4 regions of the Burkholderia sp. Bp9016 genome follow, and region 2 is predicted to be linked to each of the others. Evidence: riboswitches for the same ligand, from Rfam matches in the RefSeq annotation. Region 2 holds a riboswitch; each other region holds the start of a gene.

Region 1 (7,544 bases), on a different contig from region 2:
TCGACTCATGAAGGGCCTGCTGTTTATTCTCGCCACGTTGCTGCTGCTGTTTGTGTCTGTCGCACGCTTGCGCGCCGAAGATACGATTCCCGAGGATTACCGCTACCTGGCACGTATGAACGTTCGTCCGATCGTCATCGATTGTGTCGCGGAAATCGACCGATGGATTCGAACGTCGGCGAAGTACGACATGTTTCTCGCGCCTGACGTCCGGTTGCTGAGGGCCAAGGTTCGAGCTTTTCGCGGGATGGAGGATCATTCCAACAGCGAGCCGCTGGTCGATTCAACGGTGACTGTTCGCGCTTCAGCGCGCCTGCGGCCTCGTGGTGCGTGGCTCCCCGTGACTGCGAAGTGCAAAATCTGGCGTGCACACGTGGTGAGCGTCATGCTGAAGCCGTCGGATTTGCGGTGACGGGTTCATCGATCCTGAACTGCAACCGCTACCCGGGTATTCGCGAGCAGTGATGTATCGGCGCCACTATCCGGCGGGATGACGATGATGGTCGCGTGTTGTGATCTCTGCGTTGGCGGGTGACCCTCGCCCATATCGGCGGATCTGTGCGGCCAAGTTTCGCGCGCTCATGATTGCGGGACGGTCGGCGTGCCTGCCGCACCATGGATCACGTGGAGATGGAGACAGCCGCGTACCATCGATAAATAGAGCCCGTCGGCACGGCGCTGACGGAAATACTCGACGTGTGAATGATGCCCGTCCGGCATGATACGCAGACCGACCGGCACGCCTCGAAAGAACGATTCGGCGCGCAGCGTAATCGTTCCGGCGCGCTCGCCGAGATGCAGTTGCCGCGTGCTCTGTTTCCACCGACGAGCGACGCAATTCGCGACTTCCGTCGCAGATATATTGGAGTTTGCAGAGAACACGGGCGACTGCCCCAATACACCCTCGCGACGAGAACACGCTATGAGGAGCACGCAGATTCCCGCGGCAATTGTCATGTGCCAAATGTTCAACGGTGTCCTCACGATTCCATGCGGCAGAAGTCGAATCCATCGGTCAAGTTGCGTCACAGTGTGACATGAAAGATGAGTGGCAGCGGTGATTTGATGACTGGATATCTCGCATGTCAAGAAGCGCTTGACGCTTCGGGCGCACCAGGCGGGAAATGCATCAGACCGTGCGGTAGTAGCAGGCGGAACGCGACGACCAGCAGTAGCAACGAGGCAACGGCGGGATTTGTCAAACGCTGCGCAAGCAGTTGACGTAAGCGGATCGAAATACACAGGCCTGACTGCGCTGTTTCGTCGTCTGATGCACCGTTGTCGGATGATGGATGTTGGTCTACTTGCCGGATGGCTACAAGGACCTTGTCGAGTCGGGGCGGAAAATATCCGCCCGCTGTTGTCGGCCAATCACGTGCGCGTCTTCAACCATTCCTCGTCGAAACGCTTGACTCGATAGATCACGATGGACGCGATCCAGCTGACTGCAAAGATAGCGATGATGATGTAGCCGAGCATGCCGAAGTTGTCGTTGAGCGTGCCGATCGCGTCCCACGGCGTACCCTTCAGGTCAAGCTGATCGGCGAGCAGGCCGAGCGCCTCGATGCCGCCGATCACAAGCGCGACCACGATCGACACCAGCGTGATCGTCATGTTGTAGTAGATCTTGCGCAGCGGCTTCTGGTAAGCCCAGCCGTAAGCGCCGAGCATCAGGTGGCCGTCGAGCGTGTCGACGAGCGACATGCCTGCGCTGAACAGGACGGGAAAGACCATGATGGCCCACGGAGACAGGCCCTTCGCCGCCTGTGTCGCGGCGATGCCAAGCAGGCTGATTTCGGTCGCCGTGTCGAAACCGAGGCCGAACAGGAAGCCGATCGGGTACATGTGCCAGCTCCGCGTCACCAGCCGGAACAGCGGGCGGAACAACCGCGCGAGAAAGCCACGATCGGCGAGGAGCATGTCGAAATCGTCGTCGACGTATGCGCCGCCACTGCGGATGTGACGCCAGGCGCGGTAGATGCCGCGCAGGATCATGAGGTTCATCAGCGCGAGCGCGAACAGGAAAAACGCTGAAACGGCCGTGCCGATGATGCCGCCGATCGCCTTGAAGTTGTCGAACCGGCTCTGGATCGCCGTGGTCGCGAGTGCGACCGCGATCGATGCAAGTACGACGACGGTCGAATGGCCAAGCGAGAAGAAGAACCCTACCGCGACCGGCCGTTTTTTTTCCTGCATCAGCTTGCGCGTGACGTTGTCGATCGCGGCGATATGGTCGGCGTCGACCGCATGTCGGAGTCCAAAGCCGTATGCGAGCATCGCGGTGCCGAGCAGGACCGGATAGGCATGGAACGCCACCAGGGCCCATACCCATGCAAACACGTTGATGGCGATCAGCACGCCATAAATGCCCAGCAACTTCCGCCGTACGCTGGCGTTCGAGTCGTTGAAAATCTGAGTGAATCGGTCAAGCATCGAGAATCTCCCGGAAAGCACGCGTTCCGAATGGTGAAAGGGCAGGTGCACAACGAGGTCTGGCTTCGGGATCGACTGCGATTGCAAACGCCGTCCCGATACAGTGGCGCGACCGTACCGGAATCTCACCGGTTTCCCGTTGTGTCTGCGTCAAGAGAAATCAACTCCGCTTATACCGCGCGGAAACCGAAAAGTCGATTCCGTTCGTGATGGTGCTCGAGCCGATTTCTTTCACATTACATTCGGAAATATCGCATTCGTTTACTGAAATATTTCGGGAGCTTGATCCTTTTCCAGCATGGCATAATCGCCGTCCGTCACGTCCCATGTCATCGTCTCTGCGCGTCATGTACGTCGCCCGTTTCCGCAAACCCGGCAGCCTGATCGGATTGATTGCAATCCTGATGATGGCGCTCGCCCCTGCGGTTTCGCAGATGATGATGTCGCGTCACCAGCTCGTCGACGCACTGACCGTCTATTGCACCGCAAGCGTCGACGAAGTGTCGGCCGCACATGACGGCAAGCCGTCGCACGCGGCAAAGACGCACTGGCAGGCTTGTCCCTATTGCAGTTTCTTCGCTCACGCGACTGCGTTGCCGGGGCACGCCGTCGTGCTTGCCACTCTGCGTCCCGGTTCGCAGAGGCCGGTCGTATCGGCCTCGAATCCGGCTCGCATCAGCCTCGTCCACACGGTCGCGCAATCCCGTGCGCCGCCCGCATTCTCCTGATTTCGTCTGATTTTTCTGCCTGAAAAATTGCCGCCCGCGAAGCGCGAGGCGGCGAGTCGTCGCGCGTACGCGCGACGATATCGAACGACAACCGGAGAACACACGACATGCCTCGTAATACCGAACGGCGCGCGCTTCGCGCATGCGCCGCGCTGCTGGCCACCTGCGCCGGCCTTTCCCATGCTTCTTTCGCCAATGCGCACGCCGTGGTCGGCGACCGCGTCTTTCCTGCCACGATGACAGTGGACGACCCCGGTGTCGGCGACGAGTTCGACATGCAGTTCGGCCATATCAAGTCGCCGGACGACAACGGCGACAACATGAACGTCAATACCGTGTCGTACGAGTGGGACAAGCTGATCACCAAGAACCTCGCGTTCAGCGTCGCCAGCCAGTACGTGTCGCAGAACGATCCGAACGGCGGTTCCGCGAAGGGCTGGGATAACGTCACGCTCGGCGTGAAGTACCTCGTCTACACGAACGCCGCGCACGAATTCATGGCGTCCGTCGGCCTGGAAACCGAGATCGGCGGCACCGGCGCGAAATCGATCGCGAACGCGTACTCGACATTTACGCCGACCGTCTACCTCGGCAAGGGCTTCGGCGATCTGCCCGCGTCGCTCGGCTATCTGCGCCCGCTCGCGCTGACGGCCGAACTCGGGCCGAACCTGACCACAGCGTCGTCCGACCAGGGGCCGAACTCGTTCGGCTGGGGCTTGACGCTGCAATACAGCATCCCGTACCTGCAGCAGCAGGTGAAGAACCTCGGCCTGCCGCAGCCGCTCAGCAACATGGTGTTCGTCGTCGAGGCGCCGATGAGCACATGCACGGCGGGTGCGTGTTCAGGCCAGACGACCGGGACGATCAACCCGGGCGTACTGTGGCTCAACCGCTACGGACAATTCGGCGTCGAGGCGCAGATTCCCGTTAATCGGGCATCGGGCAACCATGTCGGCGTGATCTTCGACGCGCATCTGTATTTCGACGACCTGTTCCCCGGCTCGCTTGGCAAGCCGCTGTTCTGATCCACGGAGAAACCGCATGAATCTTTCGACCACGATGCGCGCGGCGGCGGCCGCGCTGCTGCTCGCCGCCGCGCAACTTGCTCACGCGCATGCGTATCCGACGCATCAGCAGCCGTCCGCGGGCGAAACCGTTACCGCGTCGCCGAAAACCGTCGCGATCGATTTCGACGACGCGCTCGAACCCGCATTTAGCTCGATCGCCGTCACCGATGCGCAGGGGCACGCCGTCACGAACGGCAAGCCCGAAGTCGACGCGGCGAACAAGAAGCACATGTCCGTCGCGCTGAATTCGCTGTCGCCGGGCGTTTACGCGGTCGCGTGGGTGGCCGTCGCGGTCGACGGCCACCGGACGCAGGGGCACTATACGTTTACGGTGAAGTAGCCGTGGACGTGCTCGTCGACGCGCAGATCGCGTTGGCCGCCGTTCAGGACCTGCTGTTCGCCACGACGGCGGGCTTGCTCGCGTGCGGCTCGATCGACCGGCGCATCGGATTGTTTGACCAACGGGCGCTGCGCGTCGTGCGCGCTGCGCTCGGCCTCGCGCTTGCACTGACGGCGTTCGGCTATCTGTGGCTGCAAGCCGCCGTGATGAGCGGCTCGCCGCTCGCCGACGCCGGACCTGCTGTCGTGGCCGTGCTCACGGAATCGCATTTCGGTATCGCCTGGTCGATCGGATGTTCAGGCGCGCTGCTCGTCGCGGCGGGCATCCTCGCGCGCGGCCGCGACGCCGTGCCGTGCGCCGCGGGCATCCTGCTCTGGGCCGCCGGCAAGGCGGCCATGGGTCACGCGGCCGATGGCGGCGACTTTTCGTGGCGTGAAGCGGTGCACCTGACGCACGTACTCGCGACAGCGATGTGGGCCGGTGGCGTGATCGCTGCCACGGGCCTGTTGCGGTGCCTCGGGCGTACCGGGACCGCGAGCGTTCCGGCGCAACAGACGGCTGCGTTCTGCTCGGCGCTCTCCCATCTCGCGACCGGTGCATTCGCTATCGTGCTCGTCACGGGGCTCTACAACGTGCTGCAGGATACGGCGCAAACCAGCGCGGCGCTGTTTGGCATAGCCTGGGGCCGGGTGCTCGCGGCAAAGCTCACGTGCGTCGCATTTGCGGCGTTGCTCGGCGGCTGGAACCGCCTGGTCGTATTGCCCGATCTGCGCTTGCGTGCCGAACGGCACGATACCGGTTATCCGGCCGCGCAACGCCGCTTCGACATGGCGCTTGCCGTCGAGGCCGTCGTCATGGTCGCGGTCCTGGCGCTTGCAGCGTTGCTGGGCCATACGGCGCCGACGGCGGGCGCGTCCTGACGACACGTTTGCTCACGGAACAAGGCAGGGGTATGGGCCCCTTCGTTATCCAACCATTCATGACAGAGGATCGGCAATGAATATCACGAAAACAACGCGTGCTGCGCTCGCGTTCCTGTCCGCCGCCGCATTGTCGCCGGTCGTGCATGCGGCGCCGGCACAATCGGTCGCCGTCTCCGACTGCTGGATTCGCGGGATGCCCGGCAATTTGCCGTCGGGCGGCTTCTTCAACGTGAAGAACCGCAGCGGCAACCCGATCGACCTGACCGGCGTCGACAGCAATGCTTTCGGCATGGCGATGCTGCACCAGACACAATCGAACGGAAGCACGTCGACCATGGTGATGGTCGACAAGGCGACGGTACCGGCCGGCGGCACGCTGTCGTTCGCGCCGGGCGGCTATCACCTGATGCTTGAGCAGCCGACGCATCCGCTGAAGGTCGGTACGACGCTGCCGCTCACCTTCACGTTCGGCGACGGCGAGAAAGTCACCGCGCAGTGCATGGTGAAGGCACCGGGAACGATGGCGAAGTAGACGCGGCAAACGAGCATGCCGGTGCCAATACGCACCGGCATGCTTCTACCATTTGAACGTCTGCCACCGGTACGTGTCGTCGAGCGACTCGATGACGAGCCGCTCGACCGGAACGGGTTTGACCGATCCGTACCATTCGAGCGGATCCGCGCCTTGACGCACGCCTGCTGCGACCAGCGCGTCGCGTGCCGTGTCCTCGATCCGCGCCCGTCGCCAGAGTGCCTGATCGTGAAGCAGCTTCGTCGCGTCGATCCCGAAGCGTACGAGTCCACCGCCAGCTTGGCGCGTTTGCCACATCGTCAATGTCACGCGATCGCCGGTGCCCGGGTCGATCGCCCGTCTGTTGGCCGTTTTCTCCCAGTACGGATTGCGCGAGAACCACGCGACAGGCTTCGCTTCCGGTGCCATGTCGAGCGTTTTCGGCATGATGACTTCGCTCATGATGATGGACTCGAAGTGCAACATGACCGTGTAGTGCCATGCCATCGTAACCATGCGGACATTTCCTTTTTCGATTGAACGTATGCCGTGATGTTTCAGTAGCGCATGGTCAGCGACGCGAACGCGGCCCGGCCGGGCGCTGGCGAATGCAGTGTCTGCGAGCCGTCGTACCAGACGTATTCGTTGAACCGGTTGAACAGGTTCGTCACCTGCAGCTCGACGGTTGCCCGTTTCGATACGCGATAGGCGGCTCGCGCGTTGACGGTCACCGCCGCGCCGAAGCGGCCGGTCGAGTTGGTTTGCTCGAGGTAGTACGCGCTCTGTGCATTGCCCCATGCCGACACGTCGAGTTCGGGCGTTGCCCGCCAGTCGATCCCGGCCGACAACAGATGGTTCGGCACGTGATCGACCTGCTTGCCGGCGCTCGCCGGGCTCGCAGGCCCCGGATCGACAATGCGCGCCATCTGGTACGTGTACCCGAACCACAGCCCGACATCCCGCGCCACACGCAGGTTGGCCTGCAGGTCGATCCCGTGGCGCTTCGTCTTGCCGAGATTGTCGTAGTCGCCGGTCGGGTCGTTCAGCTTGCGGCGTACCTCGTTGGTCGCGAGCTGTTCCCAGTAAGCAACGCGGCCGTCAAGCCAGTCCGCCGGCTGGAATTTCACGCCCAGCTCCCAGCCGTCGTTGATCGACGGCGCGAGATCCCCGGTGCGCGGCGGGATCTTGTACGCGCCGGCACCGACGCCGACCTGAAATGAACGGCCGTAGTTGCCATACACGCTGTAGCCGTGCCACGGCGTATAGACCGCACTGATTTTCGGCTGGCCAATCACGCCGTAGCCGTTCATGTCGTAGCGCGCGCCGCTCAGGTTGTTGGTGAGTTGCCCGCTCAACACGTCGACGCGATAGGCAGGCACGATCTTCAGCGCTTCGACCGGCTTCACGACGGCCTGCACGTATGCGCCCCAGGTGTCGTACGAGAACGCCTGATCGCGGGTTTGCGATGTGCGCACGTGGCGGTCGGTGAGCCAGCGGCGGCTGACATTGTCCTGCCACTCGCCGCTCACGCCGGCCTCCAGC
Region 2 (7,544 bases):
GCGCCCACAGCGGCACGCCGGCGTCGCGCGCGGCGGCCGCCGCGTTCGCGCTGATTTGCGCGGCATACGGATGCGTGGCATCGATCACGAGACCGATACCGGCGCTGCGCAGATATGCGGCAAGCCCCGCCGCCCCGCCGAAGCCGCCGACGCGCACGTCGCAGCGCAAATCGTCTGGCGCCTTGCCGAGGCCCGCGAGGCTGTAGACGTGTTGCGGGCCGAGTGCGCGTGCGATCTTCAGCGCGTCGCCGGTGCCGCCGAGCAACAGGATGCGGGTGTTCATGGTGTTCATCGCGCGTCTCCGACGAAGCGGCCCTGCCGGTCGATCGCGAACATCTCGACGGCGACCGAGGCCGGCACGATGTCGCGCGCGACGCGCAGTGCATGTGCGCAGACGATGTCGCCGAGCGGTACGCCGTCGGCCTGCGCGAGCTTCAGTGCTTCCTGGCTCGTGTTCGCCGCGCGCATCGCGGCCTGCAGCGCGTCGTTCGCGCCGGCCTCCGCCGCCCACTGCGCGAGCAGCGGCAAGTCGATGCTCGAATGACGGCTGTGCAGGTCGAGATGGCCGGCCGCGAGCTTGCTGAGCTTGCCGAAACCGCCGCACATCGACAGGCGCGCGACGGGCGCGCGGCGCAGGTGTTTCAGCACCGCGCCCGCGAAATCGCCCATTTCGATCAGCGCCATGTCGGGCAGGCCGTAGTGCGCGCGCATCGCGTCCTCGCTCGCGTTGCCGGTACACGCGGCGATGTGCGCGATGCCGTTGGCGCGCGCGACGTCGATGCCCTGGTGGATCGACGCGATGTACGCGGAACACGAGAACGGCCGCACGATGCCGGTCGTGCCGAGGATCGACAGCCCGCCGACGATCCCGAGGCGCGGGTTCATCGTCTTCAACGCGAGCGCCTCGCCGCCCTCGACGCCGATCGTCACGTCGAAGCCGCCCGTATAGCCGTATTCGGCGGCAAGCGCGTCGAGGTGGGTCGTCATCATCCGGCGCGGCACCGGATTGATCGCCGGTTCGCCGACCGGCAGCGTGAGCCCCGCGCGCGTGACCGTGCCGACGCCCGGCCCCGCATGAAAGCGCACGCCAGGCGCCGCGGCGAGCGCGACGCGCGCGAAGATCAGCGCGCCGTGCGTGACGTCGGGATCGTCGCCGGCGTCCTTGAGCGTGCCGGCTTCGGCGCCGTCGGCCGTGGTCCGGCAGAACTCGAGCCGCATCATCGCGCGCTGCCCCTTCGGCAGCACGATTTCGACCGCATCGTCCGCGCGGCCCGCGAGCAGCAGGCGCGCAGCGGCGAGCGACGTTGCGGTCGCGCAGCTGCCGGTCGTGTAGCCGAACCGCAGCGGCGCCGGTTGTTCGGGGGTTTCGTCGCGCATCACGCGAGGTCCGCGAGATTCGACAGGTGCGTTGCCGTGGCATCCGGCTTGCGCACGTCGTAGAGCGTGACGGGCAACGGTTGTCGCCATGTGTCGAAGCGGCCAAGCGGCTCCGCATGTGCGAGCGACACGCGCGTGAGCGTGCCGCCGTGCGCATCGCGCCACGCGGCCAGCGCCATCTCGCCCTGCAGCGTGACCGCGTTCGCGACGAGCCGGCCGCCGGGCTTCAGCGCCGACCAGCATGCGTCGAGCACGCCGGGCGCGGTCGCGCCGCCGCCGATGAAGATCGCGTCCGGCGCGGCGAGTCCCGCGAGCGCAGCGGGCGCGCGCCCCGCGACGAGTTGCAGGCCCGGCACGCCGAGCGCGTCGCGGTTGTGTTCGATGAAGCGCTGCCGCTCGGCGTGCGATTCGATTGCGATCGTCTGGCACGATGGATGCGCGCGCATCCATTCGATGCCGATCGAGCCGCTGCCCGCGCCGACGTCCCACAGCAGTTCGCCGGGTGCGGGCGCAAGACGCCCGAGCGTGAGCGCGCGCATGTCGCGCTTGGTGAGCTGGCCGTCGTGGCGATACGCGTCGTCGGGCAAGCCGGGCGTGAGCACGCGGCGTGGTGCGTCGGGGCCGGCCCGGCAGTCGAGCGCGACGAGATTGAGCGCGGCCGTTTCGCCGACGTTCCAGTCCTGCGCGAGGCTGTCGATGCGCCGCTCCAGCGGGCCGCCGAGATGTTCGAACACGCTGATGCGCGTCGGGCCGAAGCCGCGTGCCGTGAGCTCGGCGGCGACCGTGGCCGGCGTGCGGCCGTCCGCGCTCAGCACGAACAGGCGCCGGCCCGGCAACAGGTGACGCGCGAGCGTCGCGAGCGGGCGGCCGACAAGCGACACCGCGCCGACGTCCTGCAACGCCCAGCCGAGCCGCGCAGCCGCGAGCGACAGCGACGACGGGGCGGGCAGCACGCGCCACTCGTCGGGGGACAGTTCGCGCGCGAGCGTCGCGCCGACGCCGAACAGCATCGGATCGCCGCTCGCGAGCACGCAAACGGGCGAGCCGCGGCGCGCGAGCAGGCCCGACAGGTCGAACGGCGACGGCCACGATTCGCGCGCGGCCGGCAGCCGCGCGGGCAGCATGTCGAGGTGCCGCTTCGCGCCGACCACCCGCGTCGCGACGCGCAGCGCGCGCCGCGCGCTGCGTCCGAGCCCCGCGTAACCGTCGTCGCCGATGCCCACCACCGTCAGCCACGCCGTCATGCACCCTTCCCCATCGTTCGAGTCCATCGAGTTGCCGCGCGGCGGCCGTGAAGGCGCCGGTACGGCCGTCCGCATTGCGAAAGTCGGCATGGTACCGTGTTCCACCGCGCGTTTCATCTGCCTGGCTGCCGCCCCGCACCGTGCTTTGCCCCGGCTCCGGCGCATGGCCGGGCGGTCGCGAAGCGCCGTCGAAATCGGGTATCCTACGGCCGTTCGATCGCCGGTGCCCTTCGGGGCCGAAGAGGGAACACGGGGCGCGCGTCGCGCCGCCGTGGCTGCCCCCGCAACTGTAGACAGCGAGCCGATCTCCCCTTCACGCCACTGGTTTTACCGGGAAGGCCGGGAGCAGGCGCCGACCTGTCAGCCAGGAGACCTGCCGGCCTGAAAGTGCGTGCGTGCCAGTCGGCGTCGGGCGGGGTGTACCGATGCGTTGGCCGCTGCGCGACACTGTCCCGTATTCCGTTGAGTTCCGCTCCCGTCTCGATTCCTGTGTCGCCCGCCGTGCGCCCGTCGGCCTGCCCGGGGCTCGTGCGCGTCGTCGCGGCCGCCGACGGCGGACTGTGCCGCATCAAGCTGCCCGGCGGCCGGCTCGACGCGCGGCAGGCGCGCGCGATCGCCGCCGCGGCGCGCGCCTGCGGTTCCGGTGCGATCGACGCGACCAATCGCGCGAATCTCCAGTTGCGCGGCATTCGCGACGGCGCGGCCGATCCGCTGGCCAGCGCATTGCTCGCCGCGGGCCTCGGCCCGCGCGCGAGCGCCGCCGATGCCGCAGACGACCGGACCGCGCTCGCCATGAGCGACGACGTCCGCAACCTGATGCTCAGCCCGCTCGCCGGGCACGATCCCGACGCGTTGCTCGACAGCCGCGCACTCGCGCCCGCCCTCTTCGACATGCTGGCTCGCGAGCCGCGTCGCGGCGAACTGTCACCGAAATTCTCGATCCAGCTCGATGGCGGCGAATCGGTCGCGGCGCTCGATCATCCGCACGACATCTGGCTGGCCGCATGGCGTCGCGGCGACGGCGCGCTGCGCATCGCCGCGGGCGTGGCCGGCTGCGTGCCGGTCGCCCCCGACGACACGCCCGCCTTGATCGACGTCTCGCCCGACCAGGCCGCCGCGCTTGTGCGTGCGTTGCTGCTCGCGTTCCTCGATCTCGCGCCTGCCGACGTCGCGCGGATGCGCGCCTTGCTCGCGAGCTGCGGCGAACGCGCGCTGCTCGAACGCGCACAACACTACCTGCCCTTCCCGCTGGCAGCCGATCCAGCGCTCGCCGGCTGGCGACGCGCGCACTCCGATGCCGCGCTGCGTTTCGGCGCGCGGCCGTCGTTCGACGCGGCCCGCTGCAGCGTCGGCGCGCAATTCGCGCTCGGCCGGCTCGACGCGATGCAACTGGAGCGGCTCGCCGAAATATCCGAAGCCGACGGCGACGGCACGCTGTCGATGACGCCATGGCAAGGCGTGTTCGTGCACGGCGTGGCACATGATCGCGCGCCGGCCGTGCTTGACGCGCTCGCGTCGCTCGGCCTCGTGTGCGCGATGACCGATCCGCTCGCGTCGCTCGCCGCGTGCACGGGCAGCGCGGGCTGCACGAAATCGCGTGCCGATACGAAACGCGACGCGCTCGCGCTGGCCGCGCGCATCGGCCGTCCGCTCGACGTGCACCTGACCGGGTGCGAGCGCCATTGCGCGCTGCCGCACGCGGCGACGCACACGCTCGTCGCGGTCGCGACCGGGCGCTACGACCTTTACCGGCGCGACGCTGCCGCGGGCCTCGGCGCCCCGCTCGCGCGCCATCTGACGATTGACCAGGCCGCGGCCCGACTGACGGGCGCGCGGCACAGCCAGGACACCACCGATGCTTGACTACATTCGCGACGGGCAGGAAATCTACCGCCAGTCGTTCGCGACGATCCGCGCCGAGGCCGACCTGTCGCAGGTTCCGCCCGATCTCGAGAAACTCGCGGTGCGCGTGATCCATGCGTGCGGGATGGTCGACGTCGTCCACGATCTGCACTTCTCGGCGGGCGCCGGCACGGCCGGGCGCACCGCGCTCGCGGCCGGCGCGCCGATCCTGTGCGACGCGAAGATGGTGGCCGAAGGCATTACGCGCGCGCGGCTGCCGGCCGGCAATCGCGTGATCTGCACGCTCGGCGAGCCGGAAGTGTCCGATCTCGCGCGCCATCTCGGCAACACGCGCTCGGCCGCGGCGCTCGAACTGTGGCGCCCGCAGCTGGCCGGCAGCATCGTCGTGATCGGCAACGCGCCGACCGCGCTGTTCCACCTGCTCGACATGATCGACGCCGGCGCCCCGCGCCCCGCGCTGATCCTCGGCTTTCCGGTCGGCTTCATCGGCGCGGCCGAATCGAAGGCGATGCTGGCCGCCGACAGTCGCGGCGTGCCGTACGTCGCACTGCTCGGCCGGCGCGGCGGCAGCGCGATGGCCGCCGCCGCGGTCAACGCGCTTGCGACGGAGGCCGAATGACGGCCGCGCGCGGGCGCCTGTTCGGCGTGGGTGTCGGCCCCGGCGACCCTGAACTGATGACGATCAAGGCGCTGCGGGTGCTGCAGGCCGCGCCGGTGGTCGCGTATTTCGTCGCGAAGGGCAAGAAGGGCAACGCGTACGGGATCGTCGAGGCACACATGCTCGATACGCAGACGCAACTGCCGCTCGTCTACCCGGTGACGACCGAGGCGCTGCCGCCGCCGCTGTGCTACGAAACGGTGATCGCCGACTTCTACGACACGGCCGCCGGGATCGTTGCATCGCACCTCGATGCGGGGCGCGACGTCGCGGTGATCTGCGAAGGCGATCCGTTCTTCTACGGTTCGTACATGTACCTGCACGATCGGCTCGCGCCGCGCTACGACACCGAGGTGATCCCGGGAGTGTGCGCGATGCTCGGCGGCACGGCCGTGCTCGGCCAGCCGCTCGTGTACCGCAACCAGAGCCTGTCGGTGCTGTCCGGCGTGCTGCCGGAGGACGAATTGCGCGCGCGGCTCGCGCAGGCCGACGCGGCCGTCGTGATGAAGCTCGGCCGTAACTTCGACAAGGTGCGGCGCGTGCTCGACGACCTGGGGCTCGCGAAGCGCGCGCTGTACGTCGAGCGCGCGACGATGGCGGCCCAGCGCATCGTGCCGCTCGACGAAGTCGATCCGATGGCGTCCCCGTATTTCTCGCTGCTCGTGGTGCCGGGGGAAAAATGGCAAGGATGACGACTCCGCCCGCGATCGTGATTCTCGGCGCCGGCGCGCTCGACACAGCGCGGCGCATCCAGGCGCGCTATCCGGGCGCCCTCGTGCACGGGCTCGCGTCCCGTGTCGCTGCCGACGTGCCGTTCGACGAACTCGGCGCGCACCTGCGCGAGCTCTATGCGCGCGGGCTGCCGATCGTCGCGCTGTGCGCGGCCGGCATCGTGATCCGCTGCATCGCGCCGGCGCTGGCCGATAAGGGTGTCGAGCCGCCCGTGCTCGCCGTCGCGGAAGACGGCTCGGCCGTCGTGCCGCTGCTCGGCGGGCTGACCGGCGTGAACGTGATCGCGCGGGAAATCGCCGCATGCGTCGGCGTCGCGCCGGCGATCACGACGAGCGGTGAGTTGCGCTTCGGCGCGTGCGTGCTCAATCCGCCCGAAGGCTATGCGCTCGCCGATCTCGCGCAGGGCAAGCGCTTCGTGTCCGACCTGCTTGCGGGCGCGGCCACGCGCATCGACGGCGCGGCGCCGTGGCTCGACGACGTCGCGCTGCCGCGCGACGCGGCGGCAGCGCATGCGATTCGCGTCACGCCCGAGGCGTGGCGCGGCGCGCGCGACGAGCTCGTGATTCATCCGCGTAGCGTGGTGGTCGGTATCGACGTGCATGGTGCGCGGGCGGATGCGTCGCCGCCGGTTGCCGCGCGGGTCGAAGCGTTGCTCGACGCGCAGGGGCTCGCACGACCGGCGCTCGCCGCACTCGTTGCGCCCGCAACATTGCTCGGCAACGTTCGACTGGAGGAAGCGGCGCAAGCACTCGGCGTGCCGCTGCGCTTTGCCGATGCCGATGCCGAAGTCGGAGGCGCTCACGCGAACGACACCGATGCCGCCGTATTGCTCGGCCGCACGTTGCGCGTCGCGCATACGCTGCGCGCAGCCGCCGACGGTCTTGCCTGCGCCGTTGCTTCACACCCGATCGATCCGGCCACGCTCGGTCGCGCCCGTGGCCGCCTGACCGTGCTCGGCCTCGGCCCCGGCGCCGCCGCGTGGCTCACGCCGGCCGCACGCAGCGCGCTCGCTGAAGCCACCGACATCCTCGGCTACACGACCTACGTGACGATGGCCGGCCCGTTCCGCGCCGATCAATGCGTGCACGGCTCCGACAACCGCGAGGAAATGCAGCGTGCCCGCCATGCGTTCGAACTGGCGGCGCAAGGCCGGCGTGTCGCGGTCGTATCGTCGGGCGATCCGGGCGTGTTCGCGATGGCCGCGGCCGTGCTCGAAGCGCTCGACGAAGCGCGCGACCCGCAATGGGCGGCGGTCGACCTGCGCGTGGAACCGGGCATCTCGGCGTCGCTCGCGACGGCCGCGCAGGCCGGCGCGCCGCTCGGCCACGACTTCTGCGCGATCTCGCTGTCGGACAACCTGAAACCGTGGGACGTGATCGAGACGCGCTTGCGGCATGCGGCGCAAGCCGATCTCGTGATGGCGTTCTACAACCCGATCTCGCGTGCGCGGCCGTGGCAGCTCGATCGTGCGCTCGACGTCGTGCGCACGCATCGCGCGGCCGATACGGTCGTCGTGCTCGGCCGCGACATCGGCCGCCCCGGCGAGACGCTCGCGACGACGACGCTCGGCGCGCTGCGCAGCGATCAGGTGGACATGCGCACGATGGTGATCGTCGGTTCGTCGACGACGCGGCGCTTTGCGATCGACGGCGGCCGCGAGTGGGTCTATA
Region 3 (7,544 bases), on a different contig from region 2:
CGACCGGTCGATGGTGCTGCATTGCATGACCATCGTCGCCGTGCTGCAGTTCGTCGTGCAGCTCGCGGCCGCGTTCCTGGCGCAACGCTTCGGCACGACGCGCGTGCTGCTGATCACCGGCGCGTGGGCCGCGATCGTCCCGTTCGTGATGCTGCCGCTCGTGCATATGGGCACGCCGCTGTCGATCACGGTCGGCGTCGGTCTCGCGACGCTCGCGGAATCGGGCTACTACTCGGTGGTTGCCGGCTTCGTCAGCGGCATCTTCATCGCGCGCATCCGCTACACGGCGATCTCGATCGCGTACCAGGTATGCGGCGCCCTCGCCGGCGGCCTCACGCCGCTCGTGGCGACGCTGATCGCGCAGAACGCCGCGCCGCAATGGTGGCCGCTCGCGGTCCAGTACATGAGCGCCGCCGTGCTGTCGTCGGTGTGCGTCTGGCTGATCTCGCGCCGCGTCAGCATCGACGATGCCGGTGCTCCGGACAAGACGAACGCGCCACTGCCGCGCGGCACGCGCACGGCGTAGTCTCGAAGCACCGGGCCGGCTTCGTCACGCGCCCGCCCGGTCGTCTCCCGCGAACGGCGGCACATCGTGCCGCCCTTTTTTCATTGCCGCCGTCAGAAGTCCGAACGCAGCGTGAGCATCACGTTGCGCTTGTCGCCAAACACGCTGTAGAACCGGCTCGGCGGACGGATGTAGTAATCGCGGTTGAACATGTTGTTCAACTGCAGCGACGCTTCGAGATGCTTGTTGAAGCGATAGCCGATCTGCGCATTGAAGATCGCATATTCGCCCTGCTCGACGCCGCGCGTGATGCTCGTCTGCGCGAGCAGACCGCCGCCGATCGACACACCGCGCAACACGCCCCGCGAGAACGTGTACTTGGTCGACAGCTTGAACAGGTGTTTCGGGTCCGTACCGTCCGTCAGGTAGGCGTCGCTGCCGCTGTCGTAACCGGCATCCAGGTACGTAAGCCCGCATAGAGGTTCCAGTCCGGCGTCGGCTGGCCGGTCACATCGAGCTCGACGCCCTGGTCGCGCACGTGGCCTTCCGCGAGGAAGAAGTCCGGATGCCACGGATCGGCCACCGCGCGGTTGTTGTCGTTGATTCGAAACAGCGCGGCCGTCGCGTCGAGCCGGCCGTCGACCACACGACCGATCTCCTCGTACATTGCCCAGCAATCGTCGCTGTCTTCCTCGATCGCGCCCAACAGCCGTTCAACCGCATCGTTCGCCACGTTGCTCACCGTCGCCTCCTCAGCACGCTGTCACGAATACACGGGGAAACGGCGCGTCAGCTCGGCCGCTTGCGCGCGCACGCGGTCGATCGCCAGTTGCTCGACGACGTCGACGTATTCGCAGCCGCCGTAGTAGCGCTTGCCCGGATAACCTTCCGCGTACTTGTTCGTGAGCTGCGAACCCTGAGCGGCCATCACGGCCGGGCTCGTGTAGTTTTCCGACGCGATCAGCTCGACATGGGCTTCCTGGTGGCGGTTTTCCAGCAGAATGGCATCGAACAGTTCCGGATCGGTCGGGTCGAGCGGATAGCGATTGCGTTCGCACATGGCGGGAATGGCCCTCGAAAATCAAACATTCGAAACGACACGTCCCGGGGCCTGCCCGGGACGGTCCGAACCGGCGCAACGCCCGCCGCCGATCGACGATCGAGACAGCAGGCGTGCAGCGTCCGCGCGTTATTGCACCTGCGTCATTGCACCTGGTTGCGCAGCGTCTTCGCGGCCGCGACCATGTTGGTCAGTGCCGGAATCACTTCCGCCCACTGACGCGTCTTCAGCCCGCAATCCGGGTTCACCCACAGGCGCTCCGCCGGAATACGCTCGGCCGCCTTCTTCATCAGGCCGACGATGTGATCCTGTGTCGGGATGTTCGGCGAGTGGATGTCGTACACGCCCGGCCCGATTTCGTTCGGATACTTGAAATTGTCGAACGCGTCGAGCAGTTCCATATCCGAGCGCGACGTCTCGATCGTGATCACATCCGCATCCATGTCGGCGATCGACGCGATGATGTCGTTGAACTCCGAATAGCACATGTGCGTGTGGATCTGCGTGTCGTCCTGCACGCCATTCGCGGTGATGCGGAACGACTCGACCGCCCACTTCAGGTACTCGCCCCATTGCGCGCGGCGCAGCGGCAACCCTTCGCGCAGTGCGGCCTCGTCGATCTGGATCACGCGCACGCCGGCCTTCTCGAGATCGAGCACTTCCTCGCGGATCGCGAGCGCGAGCTGGTAGCACGACACCGAGCGCGGCTGGTCGTCGCGGACGAACGACCAGTTCAGGATCGTCACCGGGCCGGTCAGCATGCCCTTCATCGGCTTGCTCGTCAGCGACTGCGCGTACGTGATCCATTCGACCGTCATCGCCTTCGGGCGGCTGATGTCGCCGAACAGGATCGGCGGCTTCACGCAGCGCGAACCGTACGACTGCACCCAGCCGAACTGGCTGAATGCGTAGCCGTCGAGCTGTTCGCCGAAGTACTCGACCATGTCGTTGCGTTCCGCTTCGCCATGCACGAGCACATCGAGTTCGAGCGATTCCTGTTCGCGGACGCTGCGCACGATCTCGGCCTGCATCGCCTTGCGATAGCCGGCTTCATCCAGCGCGCCCGCCTTGAACTGGCTGCGCGCCTGGCGGATTTCGCCGGTCTGCGGGAACGAACCGATCGTCGTCGTCGGGAAAGCCGGCAGGTTCAGTCGTGCCGACTGCTTCGCCGCACGCTCCGTGTACGGGCTCACGCGGTTGCCGAGCTGCGCGTCGATGCGTGCGATCGCGGCCTTCACCGTCGGGTTGTTCACGCGCGGCGAGCGGCGGCGCGAGTCGATCGCGGCGGCATTCGCGGCAAGCGTGTCGGCCACCTTGTCGCGGCCTTCGTTCAGCGCGGTCGCAAGCACCTTCAGTTCGTCGAGCTTCTGCAGCGCGAACGCGAGCCACGAGCGGATTTCCGCGTCGAGCTTTTCTTCGCTCGCGAGATCGACCGGCACGTGCAGCAGCGAGCACGACGGCGCGAGCCACAGGCGCTCGCCCAGTTGCTTGGCGAGCGGCTCGAGCCAGTCGAGCGCTGCGCCCAGGTCCGTCTTCCAGATGTTGCGGCCGTTGATCGCGCCCACCGACAGCACGCGCTCGGCCGGCAGTTCACGCACCAGCGCGTCGATTTCGTCGCGGGCATTGATCGCGTCGATGTGCAAACCGTCGACCGGCAACGACGCCGCGAGCGTCAGGTTGTCCTGCAGCTGGCCGAAGTACGTCGCGAGCAACAGCTTGATGCGACGCGTTTCCAGCGCCGCGTAAGCAGTGCGGAATGCCTGGCGCCATTCGGCGTCGAGTTCGGTGACGAGGATCGGTTCGTCGATCTGCACCCATTCGACGCCCTGCGCGGTCAGCGTGTCGAGCAGCGCGCCGTACACCGGCAGCAGCTTCGGCAGCAGTGCAAGACGATCCGAATCGTCCTTCGACTTGCCGAGCCACAGGTACGTGACGGGCCCAAGGATCACCGGCTTCGCGGCGACGCCCAGCGCCTGCGCTTCGGCCAGTTGCTGGAGCAAGCGCGACGGATCGAGCGAGAAATTCGTGTCCGCGTGGAATTCCGGGACGATGTAGTGATAGTTCGTGTCGAACCACTTCGTCATTTCGCCGGCCGAAACGCCGCCGCAGCACGCCGCATGTTCTTCCGCCGATTGCGCCGAGCGGCCGCGCGCCACGCGGAAATAGTTGTCGAGCGCGTCGCCCTGGAAGCCCTGCACGCGTTTGGGCAGGTTGCCGAGCGTGAAGCTCATGTCGAGCACCTGGTCGTAGAACGCGAAGTCGCCGATCGGAGCCAGATCCAGATCGCGCTGGTCGTTCCAGTGACGGTGGCGCAGCTCGGCACCGAGCGACTTCAGCTCGTCGCGCGACGATTCGCCCTTCCAGTAGCGTTCGAGACCGAACTTGAGTTCGCGCTTTGCGCCGATGCGCGGAAAACCGAGGTTGTGTGTCGTAACCATGACGTTGCCGTACAGAGAAAAATTGAGGATCCGGCAGCCATGATAGGGATTTCAAACCATGAAATAAAATGGCATTATTTCATTCATCCATTAAATCCATTCATGTATCAGTTGAGTGAGCGATATCCATGCTGGAACGATTCCATCTCGTCGTGATCCGTGAGGTCGAGCGCCAGGGCTCGCTGACGGCCGCGGCCAATGCGCTGCATCTCACGCAATCGGCACTCAGCCATACCGTCAGGAAGGTCGAGCAGCAGCTCGGCACGCCGATCTGGGATCGGGAAGGACGCGGGCTGCGGCTCACGCAGGGCGGGCAATATCTGCTGAAGCTGGCGAACCGGCTGCTGCCGCAGTTCGAGCTCGCCGAGGAGCGGATGAAGCAATACGCGAAGGGCGAGCGCGGCACGCTGCGCATCGGGATGGAATGCCACCCGTGCTATCAGTGGCTGCTGAAGGTCGTGTCGCCGTACCTGACGCGCTGGCCGGACGTCGACGTCGACGTGAAGCAACGCTTCCAGTTCGGCGGCATCGGCGCGCTGTTCGGCTATGACATCGACGTGCTGGTGACGCCCGATCCGTTGAACAAGCCGGGGCTGCGCTTCGATCCCGTGTTCGATTACGAGCAGGTGCTGGTGGTCGCCGACGCACACCGGTTCGCCAATGCCGACTACGTGACGCCCGAGCAGCTCGGCGACGAAATCCTGATCACGTACCCGGTCGAAACGGACCGGCTCGACATCTACAACCAGTTCCTGACACCGGCCGGCATCGTGCCGCGGCGCCACAAGTCGATCGAGACGACCGACATCATGCTGCAGATGATAGCGAGCGGGCGCGGTGTGGCCGCGCTGCCGAGATGGCTTGCCGACGAATATGCGGACCGGATGCCGGTCGTGCCGGTCAAGCTGGGCAAGAAGGGAATCGCGAAGCAGATCTTCCTCGGCATCCGCGAAGCGGACGCGTCGATCGACTATCTGGCCGCGTTCGTCGCGCTCGCGCGCGAATCGACGTGGAGCGCGCCGCGCATGCTGCGCTAGGCGCGCCCTGTTGCAATGCGCGTCAGGCGGCGCGCATGCCGATGCGTTCGCCACGTTCGACCCACGCACCGAACAGCAGGCCGATCGTCGTCCACATGATCACCTGCATGCCGATCGCCGCCACGCGGAACTTCCAAAGCACGGCTGCCGGAAAATCGGCCGGTAACTCGCTGACCGACGGCAGCCCGTTCTGCACGGCCGCGATGATCGCGATGAACACGAGGCCCGCCACGATCGACGCGTTCCACTGGCCGAGCTTCGCCAGCAGATGACGACGCACGCTGACCGAGAACACCATCGTCGCGATCGAGATCGCGATCATCAGGAAGAACAGGCCCGTGCGATAGCCGATCGTGTCGGGGTCGCCGACCGATGGCGGATTGGCCGGGTACTTGATGTTGGGCACGATCACGAGCGCGACGAATGCCGCGAGCGCGAGCCACGCGGCGAGCGGACGTGCCGGGAGGCGGTTGCCTCGTCCGTATGCGAACGCGAAGACCAGCGAGAACAGCCCGCCGAACGCCGCGCCGTAGGTCACGACGCCCGTCAGCAGGCCGAGGCCTGCCTGCGTGTGACGGCTGACCAGTTCAGGCTCCGGCGCTTCGCCCTTGGCGGCATCGGACTTTTCCTCGAAGGAGATTGCCTGATCGACTTGCGGTTCGCCGACGATTTTCGCGAAACCGAACGTGAGGAGACCCGCGGCGATGCCTGCGAGCATCCCGCGCATGAGCAGCTTTCCGACCATCTTCTACTCCGCGTCAGTGGCAGGGAAAGCCAAGCAGGTGGCGACCGTCGTGCACGAACTCGTGCACGTACATGCCCGGCACGATCGACGTCGCGCCCTGTTCCGCGCCGACGAAATACAGCGCGAGCAGCAGGATCAGACCGACGAAGATGGCCCACGGCAACAGTTCGCGGACGGGGATGGGCGCCGGCACGACAGCCGGCTTCAGCATTGCTTCGCTCATGGATGCACCTCAGGGGAATCGCGCCCCGGCAAATGTTGGATGGAATACGAACGCAGGTCTGGCTTCCGGGATCGAATATCCCCGGTTACAGTGGCGCGACCGCACCGGAATTGCACCGGCTTCCACGTTTCGTATCGGGCGAATTGTACGCGCGAACGTTCGCGTATTGAAGGCCGGTGCATGATCGGCACTGCCGCGCACTGCCGCCTCGAACAATCGACTACCGACATGATCCAGCCTGTCTTGCTGCGCCTGATCGCGCATGCATCGACCCGTGCGATGCGCACCGGCACGTTTCCCGACGACGATCCGCTCGACGCGCGCGGGCTGGCCGACGCCGCCGCGGTACGCGAGCGGTTCGCCGGCGTCCCTCGCGCGGTCGCGCTGAGCAGTCCCGCGCTTTGCGCGCGACAGACCGCCGATGCGCTCGGGCTACGCGCGCGACTCGACGATGCGCTTCGCGATGTCGACTACGGCCGCTGGCGCGGCAAGCGACTGCACGATCTCGCGCGCGACCTGCCGGACGAACTCGGCACATGGCTCGGCGAGCCGCTTGCGTCGCCGCACGGCGGTGAGTCGTTCGAAGACGTCGCATGGCGCGTCCGCGCCTGGCTCGACGGTCTGCCGCGCGATCTCGACGTCGTTGCGATCACGCATGCGGCGATCGTTCGTACAGCCATCGCGTGTGCGTTGCGGATGGAACCGCAGGCCGCGATGCGCATCGACGTCGCACCGCTATCGTGCACGGTATTCGTCAGGTCGCCGGACGGTTGGACGTTGACCATCGACGACGACGGGCGCGATACCGACACGCAAGTTCGTTGCCGACCATACCGATGACGATGCGGGCCGGCGCGACGCGGCAACGTGATGAATGGCGATGCGCGCATTTCTTACATACCTGTAAGACAACGATTCGTCCTCCCGACTGTCATCAAACTGACGAGTGGCCGAAGCTAGGATCGGACGCGGTTCCCTTACGAGATGCCGTCATGAATCAACCTGCTTCGTCCGCCGCCAATACTCCCGGCTCCACCGAACGCACCCGGCAGGTCGGCTATGCCGTCTTCCTGCTGGTGCTCGCGATCGGTGCCGTCTATATCGCCACCCACCTGATTGCCGATCTGTCGCCCGTCCGCGAAGGATCGTTGTTCCCGTATCTGATGCTCGGCGCCGCGCTGCTGATCGCGCTCGGCTTCGAGTTCGTCAACGGCTTCCACGACACGGCGAATGCCGTCGCGACCGTGATCTACACCCACTCGCTGACGCCGAACGTCGCGGTGATCTGGTCCGGCCTGTGGAACTTCCTCGGCGTGATGGTTTCGAGCGGCGCCGTCGCGTTCGGCATCCTGCAGTTGCTGCCGGTCGAGCTGATCCTGCAGGTCGGCAGCGGCTCGGGCTTCGCGATGGTGTTTGCACTGCTGATCGCCGCAATCGTGTGGAACCTCGCGACCTGGTACTTCGGGTTGCCGTCGTCGAGCTCGCATACGCTGATCGGCTCGATCATCGGCGTCGGGCTGATGAACCAGCTGATGC
Region 4 (7,544 bases), on a different contig from region 2:
CCGATCAGCGCGCTCACCGCGTAGCCGGCCGCGGCCGGATTGACCCGCGCCGTGTAGCCGTCGATCACCCCGATCGATTCGAGGCGCTTCACGCGTTCGGTCACCGCCGGCACCGACAGATGAACCTGACGTGCCAGCTCCGTGTAGCTGATGCGGCCGTTGGCCTGCAGCAGCGCAAGTATCTTCCAGTCCAGATCGTCCATGGCGGTGGAGTTTTTAAGGTAAAACAGCCATTTTTCCTTAAAAACCGGCTTCAGCGGCGATCGGACTTTCCCTACGATGCCGGTATCCCCCTTGCCTGACACGAGGAGTCGGCCATGCTGTTCATCAAGTCCGTCGTGATCGGCTTGTCGATCGCGGTGCCGGTCGGCCCGATCGGCATGCTGTGCATCCAGCGCAGCCTGACCCGCGGCTTTCGCGCAGGGTTCGCCACCGGCATCGGGGCCGCCTGCGCGGATGCGATCTACGGGCTGCTCGGCGCGCTGGGTGTCGCGGGCATCGCCACGGCGTTCCCGATGCTGACCGTCGCGCTGAAAATCGGCGGCGGCGCGTTCCTCGTGTGGCTGGCGTGGTCCATCGCGCGTCAGCCACCGGCCGTGGCGGCCGTGCAGCGCGACGGGCCGCGTACGACCGTGCTGCGCGACTTCCTGACGACGTTCGGCCTGACGTTGTCGAACCCGATGACGATCGTGTCGTTCATCGGGATTTTCGCGGCGCTTGGGCCGCTGTCGGCGGCTCGGGAAGGCGCGATGCGGATGTCCGTCGCGCCGATGGTCGCCGGCGTGTTCGCTGGGTCGGCGGCGTGGTGGCTGTGTCTGAGCGGTGCGACCGCCGCGTTACGCACGAAGATGTCCGGCGCGTTCATGCACGGGCTGTCGCGTGTGTCGGCCGTCGTGATCGCGGGGTTCGGCGCGATCCAGTTGATTGCGGGCGTGCGCGGCGTCGTGGGGTCGTGAAGGTCGACTGCGGTTCGCTGCGAACGCATTCGATCCATCTGAACGGCTCCGCATCGGCGTCCGTGATCGCGGGCGCCGATGCGTGGGCAGCCGGGCGTCAGAACGTGTAGCTGACCTTGCCGAACGCGGTGCGGCCGAGCGTGTTGTAGCCGTACGCGGTCATGTACTGGCGGTCGAACAGGTTCGACAGCGTCGCCGATACCGTCAGGTGCGCGTTGATCCTGTACGACGCGCGCAGGTTCACCGTCAGGTACGACGGCAGGTAGGTCGTGTTCACCGGGTCGTCGAACGTCGTGCCGCCGTAGTTCAGCGACGCGCCCGTGCTCAGCGCGTGCAGGTGCAGTTCGTCCCACGTGTGGTCGACGCTCACGCTGACCGTCTGGCGCGGCCGGCGGTTGAGCCAGCTGTCGTTGGTCTCGTCCTGCGGGTCCAGCAGGCCGATCGCGATGCTGACCGGCGTGTAGCGGCCAATCGTCCCCTTGTACGACAGGTCAATGCCGCGGATATGCGAGCGGCCGATGTTCATCGGCGAGAACGTCGCGGGGTTGTACGCGATCAGGTTGTGCACCCGCGTGTCGTAGATCGCGGCGGTGAACGTGCCGTACGACGTGTTCGCGTCGAGCGCGGCCTCGATCGAATCGCTGCGCTCCGGGCTCAGGTCCGGATTGCCGTAGCCGGGGTAGTACAGGTCGTTGAAGGCCGGCAGGCGGAACGCGTTGCCGTACGACACCCGCGCCGTGTACACCGGTGTGATCGCCCACGACAGGGCCGCGTTGCCGGTGTTTACCGACTGGCCGGCGATGATTTCATGACGGCCCGCGACGAACATCGTCACGTTGCCGAGCGTTGCCGACTGATGCAGCGAGAACGCGGAGTCGTTGCGCGTCGGTACGCCGTCCGGAATATCGATCGGCAGGAACGCCTGTTCGCGCGTGAAGTCGTAGGCGAGCTTCGTCTCGCCCGACAGCGGCAGGCCGAACAGCTGGAACCCGTGCTCCTGACGGGTCAGCGACGTCGACGAAGTGATGCGCTGCGAGTTGATCTGGTCGGTCGGGATGGTCGGGGCGCTCGCGTACAGGAACTGGCGGTCGTTCGCATAAGCGAACGACTGGTCGAATTGCGTATCGGGCGTGATGTCGAGATGGAATGCGATGCCGGTCGTCAGCTGATGATCGAGCTGGCGGTTCGCATAGCCGGCGTTGTCATAGGACAGGTCGGAGCGGTGATACAGCGCAAACGTCGAGATCGACCAGTTGTCGCGCGCGTAGCCGAGGCGCGCATCGAGGTCCTGCGCGTGATACGGATTGCGGCCGTCCTCGTGGTACGGCAACACGGGCCGCGTCGCGTCGATGCCGGCCGTGTTGTAGTCGTGCAGCCCGAGCGAATACGTGAGGCCGCCCAGTGCCGCGAGCGGGCCGGTCGACGGCACGGTGCCCGACGTGCGCAGCTGCGTGTCGAACGTCTTGTTCGAGCCACCGCCGAACGACACGGTGGTCTGGTTCGGCTGGTTGGCCGCGCGGCGCGTGAACAGTTGCACGACGCCACCCATCGCGTTCGCGCCGAACGACGCGGCGGCCGGCCCCGAAATCACTTCGACGCGCTCGAATGCCTCGGTCGGCAGGTCCGCCCACGGCGCGATGCCGGTGGTCGGCGAGCCGATCCGGATGCCGTCGATGAACACTGCGACCTGGCTGGCCGACGAGCCGCGGATGCTGACCGACGCGGACGAGCCCGGGCCGCCGTTCTGCGAGACGGTGACGCCCGGCAGTGTCGCGAGCGCCTGCGTGATGCTCGGATCGCTCGGCGACAGCCGGTCGAGGTCGGTGCGCGTGAGCACCTGCGTCGATGCATAACGCTGGTCGAACGACTCGGGCAGATGGCGCGTGTCGGTCACGCTGATCGACGGCAGGTCGGCGCCGTCCGTGGTCTGCGGCGGCTGCGGGGTCGCCGTGTCGCCGGCGGCGTGGGCGATCGGGGAGAGCAGCGCCGTGGCGGCGGACGTGGCAAGGAGGTGGCGAAGGTTCATAAGGCAGCGAGCGTGATGGTGTTGCGTACAGCGAGCGTAAGCGGGGCGCGGCGAGTACCGCGTTCGATCTTGTGGGTTTATCGCGAGACCGGACAGCGTGGCCGGTCGTCGCGCAGGACGACGCGGCAGACGTGCGCGGACACGCCGCGCATGCCGGTGGCATGTCGGCGCGACGCTTCCGGCATGGAAGCGGATTCGGGAAGATGGGACATCGGATGGGTCCTGAGGTCGGGCCGTCCATGCAACGAGCGACCGCCAAAGGCGGCGCGTGGCGCATCGGGACACCCCGCCCGGTGCGGCTGCTTGGACCTCGGGTCGATGGCAGGTCTCCTGGCTCGCGGGTCGTCATTCGCGCCGGCCTTCCCGGTTTACCCAGTGGCATGCGGTGGCGCGGATTCGCCGCTTACAGTTGCGGGGGCAGCCGCAGATTCGAGGCGCGGCCTCTCCTGCGTTCCCTTTTGATCCCGTCTCTGGGAACCATCAGCGCGCAAGCGTAATGGCGCGCGCTCCGGCGCGTCAATTGCCGGTGCGAAGGAGGATGCGAAAAAACGTCACTCTCTGCCTTGTTCTTTCAAAATCCTTTCTCCCGGAGCGCGCGAATCGGGCTTCACGTCTGGTGAAACGGCATGTCGGCGGCGACGCAAATGCGCCGGAACCGGCTCGGCGCCACACCCGTCCACCGCACGAACGCGCGCCGGAACGCTTCCTCGCCACCGAAGCCGAGATGCGCGGCAATCCGCGCGATCGGCCAGTCCGACTCGCGCAGGCAGCGCCGCGCGACATCGGCTAGGCATTGCTCGCGCAACACGTGATAGCCGCTGCCTTCGGCCGCCAGCCGCCGCCGTAGCGTGGCGGAGCTGACGCCGAGCCACGTCGCCAGCTCCGCGAGCGCCGGCACCGTCTGCTCGCGCGCGAGCGCCGCGTCGAGAAAGCCGCGTACCTGCTGCGCCCATGACACGACGGCAGGTGCCGCATCGATCAGACGAAACGGAAAGTCGACAAGAAATGCGTCGAGGTCGCCCGGCTGCCGGATCACACGCGCATCGAGCCGCGCTGCGTCGAACGCGAAGCCGTAGGTTTTGCGGCCGACGTCGACCGGTGCATTGAACAGCCCGAGCAGCGGCATCGCGTCGTCGCGGCGCGGATGGCCGAGCCACACTTCGTCAGGCCGCAGCGGCTGCCCGATGAGCCAGCCGAACAGTTGCAGATAGCAGAACAGGCCGGTCAGGTCGACGAGACACGCGGCCGGGCTGCGGGTGCGACGCAGCGAATCCATCCGGAACGTCGCGCGGCCGTCGCGCACCGCGAGCGACAGCATGCCGGCACGCGGTGTCAGCATCTCGCAGAACTCGGCCGCGCAGCGGATCGCATCGGCGAGCGTTGCACAGCTGAGCAGGCAACGACACATCAGGTCGACTTCCTGCTTGCGCATCGGCGGATGACCGTTGCCGCGCGCGACCTGCGCTTCGAGCCGTTCGATCGCGTCTCGGTATAGCGCGACAAAGCCGCCGGGCGTCGCGGCGGCAACCGCGACGGCGGGCAATGTGTGCGGTTGCGCCGACGGCGCGCCGCTGCGCATCAGTTCGTCGAGCAGGCGTGCGCCGAGGCCCGGCAGCACGCGGCCGCGTGCCGGCAATGCGCGCTGTTTCATTTGCCTCCCGATCTGAGCGTTGCGACAGGGGCCGGTGAGCGGACCGATAGGGGCTCGCCGACCGTCGCCACGCAAGAATGCTATCCACGCCGGCCGCTTCCGGCCTCGCCGGAACGGCGTAGGCGGCCGGCATCGCATTCCGCCACGAACCACCCGAGACGACACGCGAATGATCCAGATCGTAGACGAAATCACGCTCGCGCCCGAGCGCATTCCCGACGTGCTTGCACTGCTGCGCGACCGCTATTTACCGGGCCACGCGGCGCGCGGACTGACGGCGGCCGGCCGCTGGGTGTCGCCGCCCGTCGCGGTGCCGGGGCAGTCGAGCACGCTGTGGCTGACATGGCAGGTTGCCGATGCGTCCGCGTACTACCGGATGCGCGCCCTGACCGATGCCGACGTGGTTGCGTTCTGGATCGCCGTCGATGCGCTGTGCGACGCGCGCCGCCGCCACGTGATGACGGACGCCGACGCGCCGCTGCCGGCCCTGACGGAGGTCGACCATGCGGCATGACACGGCGCAGGTATTCGTTTCCGCCACTGCCGACACCGGCGCAACCGAGCGCGCGCTGCGCGATGCGGCGCACGCGCTGCACGGCGCCACCCGTGTGTCGCTCGAGCGCAATCTCGACGGATGCTGGGGCGCGGGCGACTACACGCTCGACGTGCTGCGCGACGGACGAGCAATCGGTCACGCGACGGATTTCACCGCGCTGGCCGGGCTGCCGGGCGTCGTGCGGATCGACGGCGCCGGGTGCCGCGCGATCGGCGGCGGCCTGCGCGAACCGGCGCTGCGCGACGGCGTCTGGCGCACGCTGATGCTGCGCGTGCGGCCACAGGCCGACGACACGCAGGTTGCCGCTCTCGAGCGCGAACTGCTGCGCATGCCCGCGTTCATGCCCGGCATCCGCAACTGGCGGTTGAGCCGGATCGTGACGCCGGGCGCGTGGACGCATGTCTGGCAACAGGAATTCGCGCACGTCGGCGATCTGCTCGGCGAATATCTGCTGCATCCATACCACTGGGGCTGGGTCGACCGTCGGTTCGACGCCGAAAGCCCCGAGTGGACCGTCGATGCGATCTCGCACGCGTTCTGTCCGCTCGCGTCGAGCCTGCTGGCCGATACGGCGGCGTGACGCGCGGCGACCGATCCCGATCCATACGCCATATCAAGTATCAATACAGGAGACACCACCATGCGAGCCTTGCTGATCGACCGCGTCGGCCATTCCGACGCGCTGCGACTGGCCGACGTTCCCGTGCCGAAGCCGGGCCCCGGCGACGTGCTGATCCGCGTTGCGTACGCGGGCGTGAATCCCGCCGACTGGAAATGCCGGGAAGGCTATCTCGGCGCGTTCATGCAGATCGCGTTCCCGTTCGTGATCGGCTTCGATGCCGCCGGCGTGGTCGAAGCGGTCGGCGAGGGTGTCGAAGGCTTCACGCCCGGGATGCGCGTGTTCGCGCAGACCGACGTCGGCGCCGGGCGCTGGGGTTCCTATGCGGAATACGTCGCGGTGCGCCACGACTCGGTCGTGTGCCTGCCCGACGCAGTCGGCTTCGCGGAAGCGGCCGCCACGCCGACGCCCGCGCTGGCCGCGTGGGCTGGCCTGTTCGATGACGGCGGGCTGCGCGCCGGGCAGACGGTGCTCATTCACGGCGGCGCGGGCGCGGTCGGCACGTTCGCGATCCAGCTTGCCGCCCAGGCAGGTGCGCGCGTCGCGGCGACGTGTTCGGCGCGCAATCGCGAGACGGTCGAATCGCTCGGCGCGGCGCTGGGCATCGACTATCGCGCCGGGGACATCGGCGCGGCCGTGCGGGCGTGGGCGCCGGTCGGCGTCGACCTCGTGCTCGACGCGGTCGGCGGCGACACGCTGCCCGCCGCGCTCGACCTGCTCGCGCCGGGCGGCACGCTCGTCAACATCATGACGCTCGCGGCCGGCGACGCGGAGCGGCTCGCCGCGACGGCGGCCGAGGCCGGCAAGCGCGGCCTGCGCACCGCGATGACCTACAGCCGGATGCCCAGCGGCGCGACGCTCGACCTGATTGCCGAACGGCTCGGCCGGCGCGCGTTGCGCGTGCCGCGCTTCGACAGTTTTCCGCTCGAACAGGCCGCGCGGGCGCTCGATCTCGTTCAAACGGGCGACGCGAAAACCAAGTTCGTGCTGCACGTTGCGGATATCGCGGGCTGAAACCGAGCGCTTCGCCCCGAATCCCCCTTCACCGGAGACACCATGACCGACCCCAGAACCGCGCAACTCGCGGGCAAATGCGCGCTCGTGACGGGCGCGAGCCGCGGCATCGGCCGCGCGATCGCGCAGCGCCTCGCATCCGAAGGCGCGACCGTCGTCGTGACGGCGCGTAGCCTCACGCAATCGGCCACGACCGCCGGCACGCTCGCCGAAACGGTCGCGTTGATCGAGCAGGCGGGCGGCCGCGCGATCGCGCTCGCCGCCGACCTGTCGAACGCGGCGGAGCGCGACACGCTCGTCGCGCGCGCGGCGCGGGCGGCCGGCGGCCTCGACATCCTCGTGAACAATGCGGGCGTGGCCGACTATGCATGCGTCGACGCGATGCCGATGGCGATGTTCGACACGACGATCGAACACTATCTGCGCATCCCGTTCGCGCTGGCCCAGGCCGCGATTCCGCTGATGCGCGCACGCGGCGCCGGCTGGATCGTCAACGTCGGGTCGGTCACGGCGCTCGCGCCGCTGCGGCCGTTCGACGATTTCTCGCGCGTGGGCGGCGCGACCGTCTATGCGGCGGTCAAGGCCGCGCTGTCGCGCTTCACGCAAGGGCTCGCGGCCGAACTTGAAGCGGACGGCATCGCGGTGAACCTGGTCGCGCCTAGCACCGCGATCCGCACGCCGGGCGCGGCACGCTATATCCCCGAAGGCTATCCGACCGAGGA

The links. A riboswitch is a leader RNA that binds a small molecule or an ion and turns the genes downstream of it on or off. The one in region 2 is predicted to bind cobalamin.
Region 1: linked by a shared signal. The riboswitch ahead of DIE13_RS30600 (HoxN/HupN/NixA family nickel/cobalt transporter) and the one ahead of cobG (precorrin-3B synthase) in region 2 are both predicted to bind cobalamin.
Region 3: linked by a shared signal. The riboswitch ahead of DIE13_RS23735 (CbtB domain-containing protein) and the one ahead of cobG (precorrin-3B synthase) in region 2 are both predicted to bind cobalamin.
Region 4: linked by a shared signal. The riboswitch ahead of DIE13_RS25320 (TonB-dependent receptor domain-containing protein) and the one ahead of cobG (precorrin-3B synthase) in region 2 are both predicted to bind cobalamin.

Annotation. Positions count from the first base shown of each region.
Region 1 covers NZ_QTPY01000041.1:1,601-9,144, forward strand. The annotation lists gene DIE13_RS30590 (BspC domain-containing protein) at 8-412, shown strand; gene DIE13_RS30595 (hypothetical protein) at 580-972, opposite strand; gene DIE13_RS30600 (HoxN/HupN/NixA family nickel/cobalt transporter) at 1,372-2,433, opposite strand; cobalamin riboswitch at 2,470-2,613, opposite strand; gene DIE13_RS30605 (DUF2946 domain-containing protein) at 2,643-3,161, shown strand; gene DIE13_RS30610 (hypothetical protein) at 3,269-4,186, shown strand; gene DIE13_RS30615 (copper resistance protein CopC) at 4,203-4,568, shown strand; gene DIE13_RS30620 (CopD family protein) at 4,571-5,488, shown strand; gene DIE13_RS30625 (copper chaperone PCu(A)C) at 5,565-6,023, shown strand; gene DIE13_RS30630 (hypothetical protein) at 6,069-6,518, opposite strand; gene DIE13_RS30635 (TonB-dependent receptor) at 6,560-7,544, opposite strand, start outside.
Region 2 covers NZ_QTPY01000002.1:41,897-49,440, forward strand. The annotation lists gene DIE13_RS02640 (cobalt-precorrin-6A reductase) at 1-283, opposite strand, end outside; gene DIE13_RS02645 (cobalt-precorrin-5B (C(1))-methyltransferase) at 289-1,377, opposite strand; gene cbiE (precorrin-6y C5,15-methyltransferase (decarboxylating) subunit CbiE) at 1,377-2,621, opposite strand; cobalamin riboswitch at 2,826-3,017, shown strand; gene cobG (precorrin-3B synthase) at 3,123-4,484, shown strand; gene DIE13_RS02660 (precorrin-8X methylmutase) at 4,477-5,103, shown strand; gene DIE13_RS02665 (precorrin-2 C(20)-methyltransferase) at 5,100-5,834, shown strand; gene cobJ (precorrin-3B C(17)-methyltransferase) at 5,831-7,544, shown strand, end outside.
Region 3 covers NZ_QTPY01000020.1:125,679-133,222, forward strand. The annotation lists gene DIE13_RS23705 (MFS transporter) at 1-526, shown strand, start outside; gene DIE13_RS23710 (TonB-dependent receptor domain-containing protein) at 619-993, opposite strand; gene DIE13_RS33505 (TonB-dependent receptor) at 927-1,247, opposite strand; partial or broken gene glyA (serine hydroxymethyltransferase) at 1,311-1,565, opposite strand; gene metE (5-methyltetrahydropteroyltriglutamate--homocysteine S-methyltransferase) at 1,709-4,003, opposite strand; gene DIE13_RS23725 (LysR family transcriptional regulator) at 4,132-5,040, shown strand; gene DIE13_RS23730 (CbtA family protein) at 5,063-5,785, opposite strand; gene DIE13_RS23735 (CbtB domain-containing protein) at 5,799-6,008, opposite strand; cobalamin riboswitch at 6,042-6,184, opposite strand; gene DIE13_RS23740 (histidine phosphatase family protein) at 6,237-6,848, shown strand; gene DIE13_RS23745 (inorganic phosphate transporter) at 7,001-7,544, shown strand, end outside.
Region 4 covers NZ_QTPY01000023.1:81,072-88,615, reverse strand. The annotation lists gene DIE13_RS25330 (Lrp/AsnC family transcriptional regulator) at 1-203, opposite strand, end outside; gene DIE13_RS25325 (LysE family translocator) at 318-956, shown strand; gene DIE13_RS25320 (TonB-dependent receptor domain-containing protein) at 1,054-2,982, opposite strand; cobalamin riboswitch at 3,285-3,479, opposite strand; gene DIE13_RS25315 (AraC family transcriptional regulator) at 3,590-4,633, opposite strand; gene DIE13_RS25310 (hypothetical protein) at 4,803-5,147, shown strand; gene DIE13_RS25305 (Dabb family protein) at 5,137-5,769, shown strand; gene DIE13_RS25300 (NADP-dependent oxidoreductase) at 5,830-6,822, shown strand; gene DIE13_RS25295 (SDR family NAD(P)-dependent oxidoreductase) at 6,865-7,544, shown strand, end outside.